One region of the Marinobacter sp. JSM 1782161 genome, then DNA from elsewhere that is predicted to be linked to it. Evidence: predicted binding sites of a transcription regulator. Region 1 holds the regulator's gene; the other holds the start of a gene.
What was found. Region 1 encodes FliA, which starts transcription of late flagellar genes. Its sites were predicted from a motif close to CTAAAGTTTNNNNNNNNNNNGCCGNTAA; they were not measured.
Positions count from the first base shown of each region.

Region 1 (4,324 bases):
CAGCGTCTGGCGGAGCGCCTGGAGGAGTTTGGTCTGTCCAGCCAGCTGGCCGGGTCACTGGCCCGTAACCAGGGCCACTGCCGCCTTGAAGAAGGCTGGAAGAAGGCGCTGCGGACCCTCGCCGCGGGGGTTCGGACCCAGGATAAGGAGATTGTCGAGCAGGGCGGTATCGTCGCGTTGGTCGGCCCCACCGGCTCCGGCAAGACCACAACCATCGGCAAGATGGCGGCGCGCTATGTGCTTGAGCATGGTCCGGATTCCCTGGCGCTGGTCACCACCGACCGCTACCGGGTGGCGGCCCATGAGCAGCTGTTCGTCTTCGGCCGCATCCTCAATGTGCCGGTACGCGTGGTCGACGAGAGCCATTCCCTCGACCGGATTCTGGACGACCTGTCCGACAAGCGTCTGGTACTGATCGACACCGCGGGCCTGACCCACGCCGATCGCGGCCACCAGGAGCAGCTGGAAGAGCTGGCGTCGAGCGATCACCCGGTCAAGCCCTACCTCGTGCTGTCGGCCACCAGTCAGCCGCGGATCATGAAATCCACGTGGCATTGCTATAAGATGGCGAATCCTGCCGGGTGTATCATGACCAAGCTGGATGAAGCCCTGACGCTCGGCGAGGTACTCGGGTTCGCCATGGAAACCGGACTTCGGGTGGCCTACTACACCGATGGCCAGCGCATTCCCGAAGACATCCATCCCGCGCAGTCCGCACCGCTGGTCCGCCTGGGTGTGGAACGCCTGCGCCAGATGCGGGAGACGTCCATGGTCGCAGCGGGTGCCTGAATACGGGAAGGTTGCCGGAGCCGCCGATCGTTCTGGAGCCGTCCATACACAGAGCCGGTCGGAACCGGCCGAGAGAATCACAACCTGTCGTGAGAGACTGTACCCGGCATGAGTAGACCAAACCCGGTTCAGGTGATCGCCGTATCCGGCGGCAAAGGTGGCGTTGGCAAGAGCAACGTTTCGGTCAATCTGGCCATTGCCCTGGCTCAGATGGGGCGTCGTGTGGTGGTCCTGGACGCTGATCTGGGACTGGCCAACATCGACGTGCTGCTGGGCATCACCGCCCAGCACAACCTGTCCGACGTGCTGAACGGTCAGTGCGACCTGCGCGACGTCCTGGTGGACGGGCCGGGCGGCATCAAGATCGTTCCGGCGTCCTCCGGCACCCAGCGCATGACTCAACTGACGCCGATGGAACACGCCGGACTGATCAACGCGTTCAGTGAACTGGGGGACCAGATCGACGTGCTCATCGTGGACACCGCGGCTGGCATCTCCGAATCCGTGGTCAGCTTCCTGCGAGCGTCCCAGGAGCTGCTGCTGGTGGTCTGCGACGAGCCCACCTCCATCACTGACGCCTACGCCCTGATCAAGCTGATGAACCGTGATTACGGCACTAACCGTTTCCGCATCCTGGCCAACCAGGTACGCAACGACCAGGAAGGCAAGCACCTGTTCGGCAAGTTGACCCGGGTGACCGAGAGATTCCTGGATGTTGCACTACAATATGAGGGCATCGTCCCGTTCGACGAAGCGGTCAAGAAAGCGGTACAACGTCAGCGTGCAGTGCTCGAAGCCTATCCCCGCGCCAAGGCGTCGCTGGCCATCAAGGCCCTGGCCCAGAAAGTCGACAACTGGCCATTGCCGTCGTCGCCGCGGGGGCACCTGGAATTTTTCGTAGAGCGTCTGGTTGACGCCTGATGCAGTACGCCGGCCGACAGGGCAGGTGGTATGGCGGTCAAACGGGCTGTTTGGGTAATCCGGATTGATGACGTTGGCAAAAGGCCTTGGAATCTACCAACAAAGCAGTGAGCGGAGTGCGGCCCGGCAACTGGTCGAGGATCACGCGCCGCTGGTGAAGAAGATCGCGCTGCACATGATGGCGCGGCTGCCCGCCTCTGTGCAGTTGGAAGACCTGATGCAGGCCGGCATGATCGGCCTGCTGGAGGCCGCGCAAAAATACGAAGCCAATAAAGGCGCTTCCTTCGAAACCTACGCCGGTATCCGTATCCGTGGCGCGATCGTTGACGAGATCCGCCGGGGTGACTGGGTGCCGCGCTCCGTCCATCGCAACACCCGTCGCATCGCGCAGGCCATCAAGGCCGTCGAGGCCCGTACCGGCGAGGAAGCCAGGGATGCGGACGTCGCCGCCGAGCTGGAAATGACGCTCAACGAATACCACGCCTGCCTCGCCGATTCGAGCGGAGGACGACTTTTTAGTCTCGATGAGCTAAATGAATCCGGCGAGGTGCCGATAGACAATGAAGATGCGGTATCTGACGCCCCCTATGCGGAGTTGTCCGAAGCCGGTTTCCGGCACAGTCTGGCCCAGGCCATCGATGGGCTGCCGGAGCGCGAAAAGCTGGTCCTGAGTCTGTATTACCAGGAAGAGCTTAACCTCAAGGAAATCGGCGCGGTCATCGGCGTCAGCGAGAGTCGCGTCAGCCAGATCCACAGTCAGGCGGCACTGCGTCTGAAAGCGCGCCTGAGCGACTGGCAATCGAGCTGATTCGACACTAGAGAACGGTACAAACTGTAGTTTTTGGTAACGGGTGCTTTACAGCGTCCGTGGACTGGACAGAATAGGCGGTGCCTTTTGATCCCGCCGGCACGGTGTGGCCGGTCAGAAGGAGGCGGGCCGGCACGATTGGTATCCCGGGTTGTAACGATTGGAGGTCCCATTGGACAAGAACATGAAAATTCTGATCGTGGATGATTTCTCCACGATGCGGCGCATCATCAAGAACCTGCTGCGCGACCTCGGTTTCACCAATACCGACGAGGCCGACGACGGCAACACAGCGCTGCCCATGCTCAAGAGCGGCAAGTACGACTTCCTCGTCACCGACTGGAACATGCCGGGCATGTCCGGCTTCGAGCTGTTGCAGGCCTGTCGTGCCGACGACATGCTTAAGGACCTGCCCATCCTGATGGTCACAGCCGAAGCCAAGCGCGACCAGATCGTGGCCGCCGCCCAGGCCGGCGTCAATGGCTACGTGGTGAAACCGTTCACGGCAGCGGTCCTCAAGGAAAAGATTGAGAAGATCTTCGAACGCATCCAGTCCTGAATATCAGAGCGCCAATCATGGGCAATCCAAAAGACGACAATGCGGGGAAGCTCGACCCTGAAGTCACCGAAAAGCTGAAGCAGCAGGCGACTGACCTCAAGGCGCAGGTGGATGCCGGGGATTACGCGGCGGCGATGCGTCTGATCAACGAGCTCAACGACGTGCGGGACCAGAGCCTGTACCACGAGGTTGGCCGTTTGACGCGCAGCCTCCACGAAGCGATTCGCAATTTCCAGATCGATCCGCAGAACGCCGAACAGCGCGAAGCGCTGTCCAAGATGACCGATGCCTCGGACCGGCTGGCCTACGTTGTGGAAATGACCGGCAGCGCCGCCAACCGCACCATGGACCTGGTCGAGGAGGCCATGCCCAAGGCCAGCGCCATGCGCGAGGAAGCCCTGGCACTGCGCGACGACTGGAAAAAACTGCGTCGTCGCGAAATCGGTGCCGGTGAATTCCGCGAACTGTACCACCGCATCGATCGTTTCTTCGACCAGACCGCGAACGACACGGAAATCCTGTACTCACACCTGTCGGAAATACTTCTGGCGCAGGACTTCCAGGATCTGACCGGGCAGGTCATCCAGAAGGTCACCGCCCTGGTCAAGGAAGTGGAGGAGCACCTCCTGAGCCTGGTGGTCATGGCCAGCCATGTTGACCAGATTACCGGCACCGTCCATGAACTGGGCGAAGAACCGGCCCGGGCGATCGAGAAAGGGGAAGGTCCGCAGATGCACGCCGACGAGCGTGAGGATGTCGTATCCGGCCAGGATGATGTCGATGACCTCCTGTCCAGCCTTGGTTTTTAAGTGAGGACATTGCATGGCGTTAGATGCTGACGAAGAGATTCTCCAGGATTTCCTGATCGAGGCTGGAGAAATTCTCGAAAAACTGTCGGAGCAGTTGGTCGACCTGGAGCAGCAGCCGGATAACAGCGACCTGCTGAATGCCATTTTCCGCGGTTTCCATACCGTCAAGGGCGGCGCCGGCTTCCTCCAGTTGGAGGCGCTCGTCAACTGCTGCCATTCCGCCGAGAATGTCTTCGACACCCTGCGCAACCACAAGCGCCAGGTGACGTCCGATCTGATGGACGTGGTGCTCGAAGCGCTGGATAACGTCAACGCCATGTTCGACCAGGTGCGCAACCGGGAAGAGCCAACGCCGGCCGACCCTGCGTTGATCGCAGCCCTCGACGCGCTGGCCGAGCCGGAAGGTGCGGCGCCCAAAACCGCCGAGCCGGCGGTGGA
Region 1 is NZ_WSSA01000003.1:74,351-78,674, reverse strand. Features, by position in the region: gene flhF (flagellar biosynthesis protein FlhF) at 1-789, shown strand, start outside; gene GQB00_RS13065 (MinD/ParA family protein) at 898-1,710, shown strand; gene GQB00_RS13060 (RNA polymerase sigma factor FliA) at 1,778-2,518, shown strand; gene cheY (chemotaxis response regulator CheY) at 2,691-3,077, shown strand; gene GQB00_RS13050 (protein phosphatase CheZ) at 3,095-3,886, shown strand; gene GQB00_RS13045 (chemotaxis protein CheA) at 3,900-4,324, shown strand, end outside.

Region 2 (4,324 bases), on a different contig from region 1:
CACGCTCAGCCCCAGGTCCGCCGCGGAATTGGTGTCTACAGATGTGATGCTGACGTTGGATTCGCTACCGAACGCGCCGGACTTGAACGACAGGGCACCGCTGGTGCTGTCGAAATCCACCTGCACGGACTTGCCGGAGCTGCTCAGCGCCGTATTGGTGTTGAGCTGCTCCTGGATCTGGGCGGCCAGTTCCTCACGGGTGTAGGTGCCCGCATCCAGGGTAATGCTGACGGAGGTTTCGCCATCCACCTTGAACGTCAGGTTGTCATTGTCGCCGTCGATGGTGACTGATCCTGCGCCCACGTTGGTGCCGGTCAGCGAGCCCTGGGTCGCCGCCTGGGTGATGTTGATGCTGTACTCACCCGGCTCGGTATTGATACCGCTGCTGACGAACTCCACCTGGGCATCGCTGGTCCGCCCCTGCTCGGCAAACAGGGCTGTGACGTCGTCCGGGTTCGCCTCAAGCTGCTCAACGAACTTCTCCTGGTCGAACTCAAGCTTACCGGTCTCGTAGTCAGTGGTGATGCCCACGTCCGCCAGGGTGCGCACCGCAGAATCTTCCAGCCCCGGCACGATGCGGGTCAGCATGTTACGCAACCCGTTCTGGATACCGCGCACCGTGGAATCGCCGGACAGAACGCCGGCCGTCTGCGTCTCGGAGTTATAACCCGCCAGACCGGAAATGGTGTCCTGCAGCGCGTTGAATTTTTCAACAAAACTCGCCACACGATCCGTCACCGCGCCGGTGTCCTGCTCGACCTTGACCGTGGACGTGACACCCTCAGCCTTCACCTCGAAGGTCAGCCCGTCGATGACGTTGTCGATGGTATTGCTGGAACGGGTGATGCTGATCCCGTTGACCTGGACCACTGCGTCCTTGGCCTCAACCGTCTCGGTCAGGTTCTGGGCGGTGTCGTTGAAGACGAACTGGGACAGGCCGGCGGCGTCGGTGTTGTTGCCGTCGCTGTCATTAACGCCGATGCGAATGGCGTTGTCGGTACCGGTTTCGTCCGAGGACATGACCAGACGATAACCGTCGCCGGTGTCGATCACGCCGGCGGACACGGCCAGGCCGGAATCGTTGATCTCGTCGGCAATGCCCTGCAGCGTGTTGTTGGAGCTGTCGATATCGATCAGCTTGGTTTCACCGCCGACGCTGATGCTGAGGGTACCGGTGCCGACCGGGGTGGCGTCACGATCCTCGAAGGTGCCGGACGCGAGAGACTGGGCCTGGGCCAGGCTGTCCACCTGCACGGTGTAGCTGCCGCGGCTGGCTTCGGTGCTGTCGACGGTGACTGCCACATCCTCGTTGGAGGAGGAGGCGGAGAAGGATTTGAGATTGTCGGCTGCACTCAGCTGACGCATTGGCAGGCGCAATTCCGTAATCGCGCTGCGCAGCGTGCCGTAGGCTGAGATCAGCGTCTCCGCCTTTTGCTGTTTGCTGTCCAGCCGGTTGGTGACCGGCTCTTTCTCCGCAGCCACCAGCTGATCGACGAGATCCGAATTCAGGACCCCGGAACCGATACCCAGTGATGAAATGCCTGCCATAGTTTCAGCCCCTCAAGAAGGCAACCTATCCCTTTGTACGCTTATCGGCCAAAAGCGGCAAAACTTTGCCCTTCGTTCCGATCGCTTTGTAACAATATGTATCCACACTGCGAGATTTCACAGTACGCTTACGACACTCCGCCGCAACCGCGCCAGCCATTGAAGCCTCCAGAAAAGCACTGCCATTTCAGGTCCCTGGATGCAAAACACCGCCGACCCCATAGGAGCCGGCGGTGCTGAAATACCGCTATTTGGGCCCGGCATGACACCGGCAAGACCCTACACTTCGATATTGAATAGCGTCAGCGGTTCGTCCTGCTGCAAGTTTTCGGCCAACCTCAAAGCCACGTCGTCCGGAATCTGCCGAATGACCTCATCGGTCTGCTGGTCCACCACCCTCACGATTGTCTTGCCGGAGTCGTTGTCGACCTCAAACTGGAGGTCGCGCTGAACCGTCTGCACGAAGTCGTTGAGTTGGGAGACCGCCTTATCCAGAGATTCTTTCTGGGCTTCCTGCTGATTCTCAAGACGCTGCACACGGGACTGGTCAGAAGCCTGTCGCAGTGCCACCACCCTGGAATCGGAAGCCGCCTGGGCTCGAGCGGAAGGCGTGTTTCCTTCAGCCTGAGGTGACGCAGACGCCCGAGCCGGAGGCTGATCACTGGAGCGAACCAGCTTCAAATCCGGGCCATTCAGGTTTACGTCAGTCATAGCTCACCCCACTATCCTGATACGGCGGAAAGCCGGCCCCCGAAAGGGCCGGCTTTTACCGTGCTATCCCTGTTACTGCAGGAGGGACAGAACCTGCTGCGGACGGGCATTGGCCTGAGCCAGGACCGAGATACCGGCCTGCTGCAGAACCTGGGACTTGGACAGCTTCGCGGTTTCGGATGCGAAGTCGGCGTCCAGGATCCGGCCCTGGGCAGCGGACAGGTTCTCAGAGGTGGTCGCGATCGCTTCGATGGTGGACTCGAAGCGGTTCTGGATCGCACCGAGGTCCGCACGCTGGCTGTTAATCGAGGACAGCGCGGCATCGATCGTTTCGATAGCGGCGTTCGCGCCATCAGTGGTCGTGATGTCAATTTCAGCTACGGAGCTCAACGTACCACCCCCGTCAGCGATTGCTGTTGTTCCGCCAGAAACACTGAAAGCGCTACTAGAGGAAAGGTCAACAGTGCCCGTCACAGTACCTGCGGTCGCAGAGCTGAAATCGACACTACCACCTTCACTACCAGCCATGGTGGCTGCGGCCGTTCCGGTGTTTGCGTAGCTCGAGATACTGATGTCAGCACCACTCTCGCTAGTCAGCTTCAGTTGCTCAGTACCGGATTCCGTAACAACCTGAGCCGTAATACCGGTTACCGCGGAGTTATCATTGATCGCATCTGCAAGTGAGGAATAGTCGCCGCCAGTAACGGTCGCGGAAATCGAGACCTCTTCCCCAGTTCCATCGTTCTCACCGGCCAAATCAAAGCTAACTGTACCGTCAGCAATACCGCTCAGAGTTGCCTCAGTTCTTGCACTCGCTGTTACACCAGTATCGGCACTGAAAGCGTTAATACCCGCAGCAATGTCCTGCGCTGAATCTCCGGCCACTGTCGTGTAGGTGCCGCTGGCACCATTACCAGAAACCTCTATCGCCTCACTTCCGGCAACAGCGTTAGATGCAGCCGCTTGACCAAGCGCGGTACCGCTTGCACCAAAGGTATAGTTGCCAATATCCGTTCCACGCGCGCTGCCCATGGTGACATTGATAGTCTGGTTGGCATTGGCGCCGACCTGGAACTGGGCGTTAGTAAAGTCGCCGTTCAACAGGGTCTGGCCGTTGAAGTTGGTGGTGTCGGCGACGCGGTTCAGTTCCGCCTGCAACTGGCTTACTTCGGCCTGCAGCGACTTCCGGTCAGAAGAGGAATTGGTGTCGTTGGCCGACTGGACCGACAGCTCACGAATCCGCTGCAGCAGGTCACCGGCCTGCCCCAGCGCGCCTTCAGCGGTCTGTGCCAGGGAGATACCGTCGTTGGCGTTGCGCTGGGCAACGTTCAGGCCGCGGATCTGTGAATCGAAACGAGAGGAAATCGCCAGACCAGCCGCATCGTCTTTAGCCGAGTTGATGCGCAGACCGGAGGACAGACGCTCAAGAGCCTGGTCCGAGAGAGACTGGGACTTGTTCAGGTTGTTCTGAGCGCTTAAGGACGCAACGTTAGTGTTGATACCGAGAGCCATGATGCTTCTCCTTGAAACCGTCAGTTTTGACTGGAAAGAGGTCTGGCGCCCGTTTTCATCAGTTGGGTGCGCCGCCCTGCTGTAATGCTTAGCGGCGAGGGTTAAGAATCCTTTAGAAAGAATTTCGGATTTTCTTGTTAACTAATGTAAATCACTATCACGCTTTCAGTTTTATTTTACTTTTCATAAAGATAGGTCGATAAAAAATCCTTCCTCATATCGCCTCAACGCCTAAAGCGGGTGCAAGACCCGGCACTCCCATCGAGTGCGTCTGCCGCTCGTGACTTCCCCACACTCGGTTGAAAAAGCGGCAATTCCCTTCCTGCCGGTCAGTCAAAATATCGGCGCCCGCAAGCCGACCCGTCTCGCGACAAATTATTTTTTACAATCATTATCAGTGACTTATAAATAAAAAAAAGAAACTGGCACACACTTCGCTTCTGGCACGGCAACGCTTGCATTTTAACGAACGTTTGCCGGTAGGGCGTCCTTTTGATCGGGCACTTGGGTTCCGGCTTTTCCTGGCAAGGAGAAACAGCATGCCTCAGATCAT
Region 2 is NZ_WSSA01000002.1:200,573-204,896, reverse strand. Features, by position in the region: gene fliD (flagellar filament capping protein FliD) at 1-1,548, opposite strand, end outside; gene GQB00_RS00895 (flagellar protein FlaG) at 1,828-2,259, opposite strand; gene GQB00_RS00890 (flagellin) at 2,332-3,771, opposite strand; gene GQB00_RS00885 (flagellin) at 4,311-4,324, shown strand, end outside.
Region 2: the regulator FliA is predicted to act here: its motif matches at 1,590-1,617, upstream of fliD (flagellar filament capping protein FliD).